DNA from 2 places in the Streptomyces sp. NPDC051987 genome. Region 2 is predicted to be linked to the other one. Evidence: riboswitches for the same ligand, from Rfam matches in the RefSeq annotation. Region 2 holds a riboswitch; the other holds the start of a gene.
What was found. A riboswitch is a leader RNA that binds a small molecule or an ion and turns the genes downstream of it on or off. The one in region 2 is predicted to bind glycine.

Region 1 (4,205 bases), on a different contig from region 2:
CTCGAAGGGGGCCGAGTTCACCAGCGAGGGGTCGTCGACGACGTCCTCGTTGACCGCGGTGATCTCACCGGTGACCGGCGCGTACAGGTCGGACACCGACTTGGTCGACTCCAGCTCGCCGCAGGACTCGCCCGCGGTCACCGTGTCGCCGACCGCCGGGAGCTGGACGAAGACGACGTCACCGAGCGCGTTGGCCGCGTGCTCCGTGATGCCGACCGTGGCCACGCCGTCCTCGGCGGCCGTCAGCCACTCGTGCTCCTTGCTGTAACGCAGCTGCTGGGGGTTGCTCATGGCCTGAATTCTCCTGTACGCGGGGGAGTGCTGGTGAATGGGGGACTGCTGGGAACGCTTGTGACCAGCGGCGATGTGCGCCAGGTCACGCCCGGTGGCGGGTGCCGACGCCGGTAGCGGCGGTCACTTCTGACGCTTGTAGAAGGGCAGCGGCACGACCTCGTACGGTTCGTGACTGCCCCGGATGTCCACGCCGACGCCCGCCGTGCCCGGCGCCGAGTGCGCCGCGTCGACGTACGCCATGGCGATCGGCCTGCCCAGAGTGGGGGAGGGGGCACCGGAGGTGACCTCGCCGACGACCTCGCCGCCGGCCACCACCGAGTACCCGGCGCGCGGCACCCGGCGCCCCTCGGCGACCAGGCCGACGAGCACCCGCGGCGGGTTCTGCGCCGCACGGGCGGCGGCCTCGGCGAGCGCCGCGCGCCCCACGAAGTCGCCCTCCTTCTCGAACTTCACCACCCGGCCGAGCCCGGCGTCGAAGGGGGTCAGCTCCGTGGTCAGTTCGTGGCCGTACAGCGGCATGCCCGCCTCCAGGCGCAGGGTGTCCCGGCAGGACAGCCCGCACGGCACCAGGCCCACCGGGGCGCCCGCCTCGGTCAGCGCCTGCCACAGCTCCACGGCGTGCTCCGGCTTCACGAACAGCTCGAAGCCGTCCTCGCCGGTGTAGCCGGTGCGCGCGATCAGCGCCGGCACGCCCGCGACCGTGCCGGGCAGGCCGGCGTAGTACTTCAGGCCGTCCAGGTCGGCGTCGGTCAGCGACTTCAGGATCCCCGGCGCCTCCGGTCCCTGGACCGCGATCAGGGCGTACGCGTCCCGGTCGTCCCGCACCTCGGCGTCGAACCCGGCGGACCGCTCCACGAGCGCGTCGAGGACGACCTGGGCGTTGGAGGCGTTGGCGACGACCAGGTACTCGGCCTCGGCGAGCCGGTAGACGATCAGGTCGTCCAGGATGCCGCCGTCCGCGCGGCAGATCATGGTGTAGCGGGCGCGGCCGACGCCCACGGCGGCGATGTCGCCGACCAGGGCGTGGTTCAGCAGCTGGGCCGCCTGGGGCCCGGTCACGGTGATCTCGCCCATGTGGGAGAGGTCGAAGAGCCCGGCCCTGGTGCGCACCGCGACGTGCTCGTCGCGCTCGGAGCCGTAGCGCAGGGGCATGTCCCAGCCGGCGAAGTCGGTCATGGTCGCGCCGAGCGAGCGGTGCAGGGCGTCGAGCGCGGTGTGGCGCAGTGCGGCGGAATCGGTACTGCTCATCGGTCGGTCGTCTCCCGGAGGTCCCAAGGGCATGACAGGCGAGGTCTGTCCTCCCCATCTGTCATCGGAACCTGAGAGGTTCGCCCTGACCACGAACGTGGGCACGGCTTGCACCTTGGGTGGAGCCACTGACACAGCGGCCCGCTTTTCAGATGTGCCTCGCCCGCGCGGTAACGGGGCCTGAGAGATTCAAGGGAGGGACTTGCTCCTTCGGCGCCCCAGCGACGACGGCTGGGGACTCTCCCGCGCGGATTCAAGCGGCCGGTATGCAGTTGGCGCGGACATCATTGCACGCCGCCCGGCCGCACGGCAGCCGGACTCGGTTCCCGCCGCTGTGACACGGCTGTGGCACGCCGCGCACCGAACCGCGAGACATCGTGCATTACCTTCTCTTTACATTAAGTGGGGAGAACCTTTCCTGAACCCCCAGGGAGGACGGTCACGGTGACAAGGACCACGGCATACGCGACGACCACGGGCGTCGCCCTGCCCCAGCAGCGGACGGCCCGGACCCGGGAGCGCTGCGGAGCGGGCCCCGCGCCGGTCGTCCGCGACCTGCGCGACCGCGCCGGGCACAGCCCGCACGGACTGCTCTTCGGCGCCCGTGATCTGGTGGTGGTCACCGGGCTGCCCGGCAGCGGCAAGTCCACCCTGATGCACCGCACCGTCCAGGGCCTGCGCATCGACTCCCAGGACACCCGCGACCGCTGGGACGCCCGCCTGGCCCGCCTCCTGCCGTACGCCGTCTACCGCCCCCTGGTCCGCCTGGCCCACTACGCCGGGCTGCGCCGGGCCCTCGGCACCGGCGAGGGCGTGGTCGTGCACGACTGCGGGACCCAGGCCTGGGTCCGCGACTGGCTGGCCCGCGAGGCCCGCCGCCGCGGCGGCACCCTGCACCTGCTCCTCCTGGACGTCACCGCCGGCACGGCGCTGGACGGCCAGCGGGAGCGCGGCCGGGGCGTCTCCCGGTACGCCTTCCTGCGCCACCGCCGGGCGGCCGGCCGGCTGCTGCGCGCGGTGGAGAAGGGCGACCTGCCCGCGGGCGTCGGCTCGGCGGTCCTGCTGGACCGGGCGGCGGCGGACGCACTGCGCCGGATCGCCTTCGCGTGCTGAGACCGCCGGCCCGTCCCGAACCGGCTGGTGGGGTGGCGTCGTCGGTGCCACCCGCTAGCCTTTCCACCCTCAGCAGCGGTTTCCAGCAGGTGGTAGGCAGATGGACTTCCCGGCGGACATTCCCGCGGACTTCCCGGCACAGGCGCACCCCCACCCCCACGGCGGGTGGCCCGGCAACGAACTGGAGGAGGTCCTGTCGGCCTCCCTCGGCGTGCCCGCGGCGGCGGGCCGGCTCATCGAGGTACTGGGCCGGAGCTTCCTGTGGATCCCGCTGCCGGAGGGCGGCGGCCCGCACAGCGGCCCGCTGGACCTGCCCACCACGCAGATCGAGGGCCAGGTGTACGTGCCGGTCTTCAGCTCCGAGGAGCAGTTCCGCCTGGTCGCCGGCTCCCACCTTTCGTACACGATCGCCCCGGCCGTCGAGTTCGCCCGCGGCCTGCCCCCGCAGGTCGGCATCGCCGTGAATCCCGGCGGGGTGGTCGGTCTCCCGCTGCCGCCGGGAGCGGTCGCCGAGCTCTGCCGGACCGGGCGCACCGAGCTGGACGGCCCCGCCTCCGGCGGCCGGGTCCGCCTCTTCGAACCGGACTGGCAGGACGAGCCGATGGACTTCCTGGCCGCGGCGTCGGCGGAGTTCGCGGCGATCGGCGTGGTCGCCTCGGCCCGCCGCTGCCTGGCCGCGATCGAGACGGCGGACCCGGTGATGTTCGTGGGCGTCGAACTCTCCCAGTGGGAGGGCGACCTGCGGGCCCTGCCCCTGGACGCGCTGGGCAAGGCACTGGGCCGGGCCCCGGTGCAGTGGCCGGTGAACCTGGTGCTGCTGGACGTCGCGGACGACCCGGTGGGCCACTGGATGCGCGAACACGTCCGGCCCTTCTACCAGTACGGCCACTGAACGCGCCCGTCAGGGGCGCGGGACCGGATCGGTGGGCGGGCTGCGCCACGTGGGTGCGGCCGGCCATCGCGTGGGCGCGGCCGGCAACCGCGTGGGTGCGGCCGGTCACCGCGTGGGGGCGGCCGGCCACCACGAAGCCGCACCCGCGCACGGACAATCGGCCCCGGCCCCCTGGGCGCATAAGCTGTCTCCGAACGCGGGGCAACCCTCATACGCGGGGTAACTCAATGAAGGGGCGGTAACACGTGAGCGCCAGCGGCACCGCGGCGACCGGACAGGTCGAGCACATGCTGCGCCAGGTAACCCCCGGGCGCTACGACGCCTATGAGGCACTCCTCCGCGCCCTCGCCACGCCCTCCTCCGGCCAGATCTGGATGCTGCTCTGGCACGGCCAGGCCGGCTCCCCCGACGCCCAGTACGGGAACATGGAGGTCGACGGCCACGGCTACGCCCCGTGCGTGACCTCGGCCCAGGAGCTCTCCGCGAGCGGCTGGAACCGGTCGTACGAGGTCGTCGACGGCATCGACGTGGCCCGCACGCTCTACCCCGACCACTTCGGTCTCTGGCTCAACCCGCACGCCCCGGGCGGCGGCGTCGGCATCCCCTGGCTCGACCTGCGCCGCATCGCCACCGGCCTGGACCGCCAGCCGGCCGGTCC
Region 2 (4,205 bases):
AGTCGGTGTCGGTCGAGGACACCTACGACGTCGACATCCATGACCGGATGCGGGTGGGGTTCGAGGTGCAGCGGCTGGCCGACCGGTGTGTCCGGCGGCTGCGGGGGGCCGGGCTGTCGGGGCGCACCATCGTGCTGAAGGTACGGCGGTACGACTTCTCGACGCTGACCCGGTCGGAGACGCTCCGGGGGCCGACCGACGATCCGGCGGTGGTGCGGGAGGCGGCCGCGCGGCTGCTGGACTCGGTCGACACCACGGGGGGTGTGCGGCTGCTGGGGGTGGGCGTGTCGGGGCTGGCCGACTACACGCAGGAGGACCTGTTCGCGCAGGCGGCGGCCGGGGAGGGGGCGGCGGAGTTCGCGGCGGAGGAGGACGTGGCGGAGCCGGTCGCCGAGGAGCAGGCCGTCGCCGAGCGTCGGTGGCCTGCGGGACACGACGTGCGGCATGCCGAGTACGGGCACGGATGGGTGCAGGGGAGCGGGCTCGGGCGGGTGACGGTGCGGTTCGAGACGCCGGGTTCGTCGGAGCCGGGGAGGGTGCGGACGTTCCGGGTCGAGGACCCTGAGCTGGAGCCGGCGGAGCCGTTGCCGTTGGTGCCGGGGAGTCCGGGGGCCGGGGTGCGTGCGTGAGCGTGAGCGTGGGCGGGGATGGAGGGGGGACGCTGACCGCCGCCAGCAGGGTGTAAGTGCCCGCACGTGCCGTCGGCCGTCACGCCCCCGCGTCCTCCGTGCCCGCCAGTTTGCCGAAGTCGTGGTCGGGGTGGTCGTGGGGCGGGGGAGCCGTGTCGAGGCCGTAGTGGTGGTAGAGCTGGAGTTCCTGTTCGGGGGAGAGGTGGCGGCCCACGCCGAAGTCGGGGGCGCCCTTGATCAGGGCGCGGTCGAACGGGACGTGGAGGGTGCCCTCGACCAGCTCACTGGGCTCCAGGGGCACGAAGGCGTCCCGGGAGAACAGGCCGGTGCGTATGGCCGCCCACTCCGGCACGCCCGTCGCGTCGTCGAGGTACACCTCGTCGATCGTGCCGATCTTCGTGCCGTTGCGGTCGAACGCCTTGCGGCCGATCAGGTTGCGCGGATCGATGTCGGTCTGCACGGGCCCTCCACTTGGTCGCAACTCATCCGTAAGCACTACAAAAGAGCACATTGGAGGAGGCGGCCACTCGAAGGCTCCGGTGTTGCCCCCGCTGGTAGGCTGGCTGACGGCTGCTGACCCCGTGCGGGAGAGTCCTCCGGGAAGCCGGAGGCGCCGAAGGAGCAAATCCTCCCCGGAATCTCTCAGGCTCACGTACCGCACGGACGAGGTCACTCTGGAAAGCAGGGCGGACGTCGACGGTGTCCGCTCTCACCGACGGTGAAAGCCGGTGGTCCGCAAGGGCGTACCGGTGAAGCTCTCAGGTTGAGATGACAGAGGGGGAGGCCGTCGGGGTACCCGTGCCGGGGTACCCCTCGAAGGTCGCGTCAGACCAGGAGGCCTCCGCAATGACCGCCCAGCGTGTTCCGCTCTCCGAGCTTGAGCAGGGTATTCCCTTCGAGCAGCGCCATATCGGCCCCGACCACGAGGCTCGGGCCAAGATGCTCGCCCAGGTCGGCTACGGCTCGCTCGACGAGCTGACCGCGGCCGCCGTGCCGGACGTGATCAAGAACGCCGACCGGCTGGACCTGCCCGGCGCCCGGACCGAGGCCGAGGTGCTGGCCGAGCTGCGGTCGCTGGCCGACCGTAACCAGGTGCTCGGCTCGATGATCGGCCTGGGGTACTACGGGACCTTCACACCGCCCGTCATCCTGCGCAACGTGATGGAGAACCCCGCCTGGTACACGGCGTACACGCCGTACCAGCCGGAGATCTCCCAGGGCCGCCTGGAAGCGCTGCTGAACTTCCAGACCGTGGTCGCCGACCTGACCGGGCTGCCCACCTCCGGTGCCTCGCTGCTCGACGAGGGCACCGCCGCCGCCGAGGCCATGGCCCTGTCGCTGCGCATGGGCAAGAACAAGAAGGGCGTCTACGTCGTCGACGCGGACGCGCTGCCGCAGACCATCGCCGTGATCCGGACCCGGGCCGAACCGACCGGCGTGGAGGTCGTGGTCGCCGACCTCGCCGACGGCATCCCGGCGGACCTCGCCACGCGCGAGATCAACGGCGTGCTCGTCCAGTACCCCGGCGCCTCCGGTGCCGTACGCGACATCAAGGCCGTCGTCGACCAGGCGCACGAGTTGGGCGCCCTCGTCACCGTCGCCGCCGATCTGCTGGCGCTGACCCTGCTGACCTCGCCGGGCGAGCTGGGGGCGGACATCGCCGTCGGCACCACCCAGCGGTTCGGCGTCCCGATGGGCTTCGGCGGGCCGCACGCCGGTTACCTGGCGGTCCGCGAGAAGTTCGCCCGCAGCCTGCCCGGACGGCTCGTGGGCGTCTCCGTGGACGCCGACGGCAACAAGGCGTACCGGCTGGCGCTGCAGACCCGCGAGCAGCACATCCGCCGGGAGAAGGCCACCAGCAACATCTGCACCGCGCAGGTGCTGCTCGCCGTGATGGCCGGCATGTACGCCGTCTACCACGGCCCCGAGGGGCTCAAGGCCATCGCCCAGCGTACGCACCGCTACGCCACGATCCTCGCCGCGGGCCTCCAGGCCGGCGGTGTCGAGATCGTGCACGGCGCCTACTTCGACACCCTCACCGCGCGCGTGCCCGGCAAGGCCGCCGGCATCGTCGCCGCCGCCCGGGAGAACGGCGTCAACCTGCGGCTCGTCGACGCCGACCACGTCTCCATGGCCTGTGACGAGACCACCACCCGCGCCCAGCTGGGCGCCGTGTGGGCGGCCTTCGGTGTCGAGGGCGACGTCGAGGCGCTGGACGCCGTGACCGAGGACACGCTGCCCGAGGCGCTGCTGCGCACCGACGGCTACCTCACCCACCCCGTCTTCCAGCAGCACCGCTCCGAGACGGCGATGCTCCGCTACCTGCGCAGGCTCGCCGACCGGGACTACGCGCTGGACCGCGGCATGATCCCGCTGGGCTCCTGCACCATGAAGCTCAACGCGACCACCGAGATGGAACCGGTCACCTGGCCGGAGTTCGGCCAGCTGCACCCCTTCGCGCCCGCCGAGCAGGCCGAGGGCTATCTCACCCTCATCCGCGAGCTGGAGGAGCGGCTCGCCGAGGTCACCGGGTACGACAAGGTGTCGCTGCAGCCCAACGCCGGATCGCAGGGCGAGCTGGCCGGGCTGCTCGCCGTCCGCGCGTACCACCGGGCCAACGGCGACGCGCAACGGACCGTGTGCCTGATCCCGTCGTCGGCCCACGGCACCAACGCCGCGAGCGCCGTGATGGCGGGCATGAAGGTCATCGTCGTGAAGACCGCCGAGGACGGCGAGATCGACGTCGACGACCTGCGGGCGAAGATCGAGCAGCACCGGGGCGAGCTCGCGGTACTGATGATCACGTACCCGTCCACGCACGGCGTGTTCGAGGAGCACGTCGCCGACATCTGCGCCCAGGTGCACGAGGCCGGCGGCCAGGTGTACGTCGACGGGGCCAACCTGAACGCCCTGGTCGGGGTCGCCAAGCCGGGCCACTTCGGCGGCGACGTCTCCCACCTCAACCTGCACAAGACCTTCTGCATCCCGCACGGCGGCGGCGGTCCCGGCGTCGGCCCGGTGGCCGTACGGGCCCACCTGGCGCCGTACCTGCCGAACCACCCGCTGCAGCCCGCCGCCGGGCCGGAGACGGGCGTCGGGCCCGTCTCGGCCGCGCCGTGGGGCTCCGCGGGGATCCTGCCGATCTCGTGGGCCTACGTCCGGCTCATGGGCGGCGAGGGGCTGAAGCGGGCCACCCAGGTGGCCGTGCTCAGCGCCAACTACGTCGCCAAGCGGCTGGAGCCGCACTACCCCGTGCTCTACACCGGGCCCGGCGGGCTCGTCGCGCACGAGTGCATCATCGACCTGCGGCCGCTGACCAAGGCGACCGGGGTGAGCGTCGACGACGTCGCCAAGCGGCTCATCGACTACGGCTTCCACGCGCCGACGATGTCCTTCCCGGTGGCCGGCACGCTGATGATCGAGCCGACCGAGTCCGAGGACCTCGATGAGCTCGACCGGTTCTGCGCGGCGATGATCGCCATTCGGGCGGAGATCGACAAGGTCGGAGCGGGGGAGTGGACCGCCGACGACAACCCGCTGCGGGGTGCTCCGCACACCGCGGGCGCGTTGGGCGGC

Region 1: it holds a riboswitch for glycine, as region 2 does, so the genes downstream of both, gcvT (glycine cleavage system aminomethyltransferase GcvT) here and gcvP (aminomethyl-transferring glycine dehydrogenase) in region 2, are expected to answer to the same signal.

Annotation. Positions count from the first base shown of each region.
Region 1 is NZ_JBFAXI010000049.1:14,223-18,427, reverse strand. It holds gene gcvH (glycine cleavage system protein GcvH) at 1-291, opposite strand, end outside; gene gcvT (glycine cleavage system aminomethyltransferase GcvT) at 415-1,542, opposite strand; glycine riboswitch at 1,701-1,798, opposite strand; gene AB0M11_RS24920 (AAA family ATPase) at 1,987-2,655, shown strand; gene AB0M11_RS24915 (enhanced serine sensitivity protein SseB) at 2,756-3,547, shown strand; gene AB0M11_RS24910 (enhanced serine sensitivity protein SseB C-terminal domain-containing protein) at 3,793-4,205, shown strand, end outside.
Region 2 is NZ_JBFAXI010000016.1:1,801-6,005, forward strand. It holds gene AB0M11_RS11700 (DNA polymerase IV) at 1-629, shown strand, start outside; gene AB0M11_RS11705 (PRC-barrel domain-containing protein) at 709-1,089, opposite strand; glycine riboswitch at 1,204-1,297, shown strand; gene gcvP (aminomethyl-transferring glycine dehydrogenase) at 1,476-4,205, shown strand, end outside.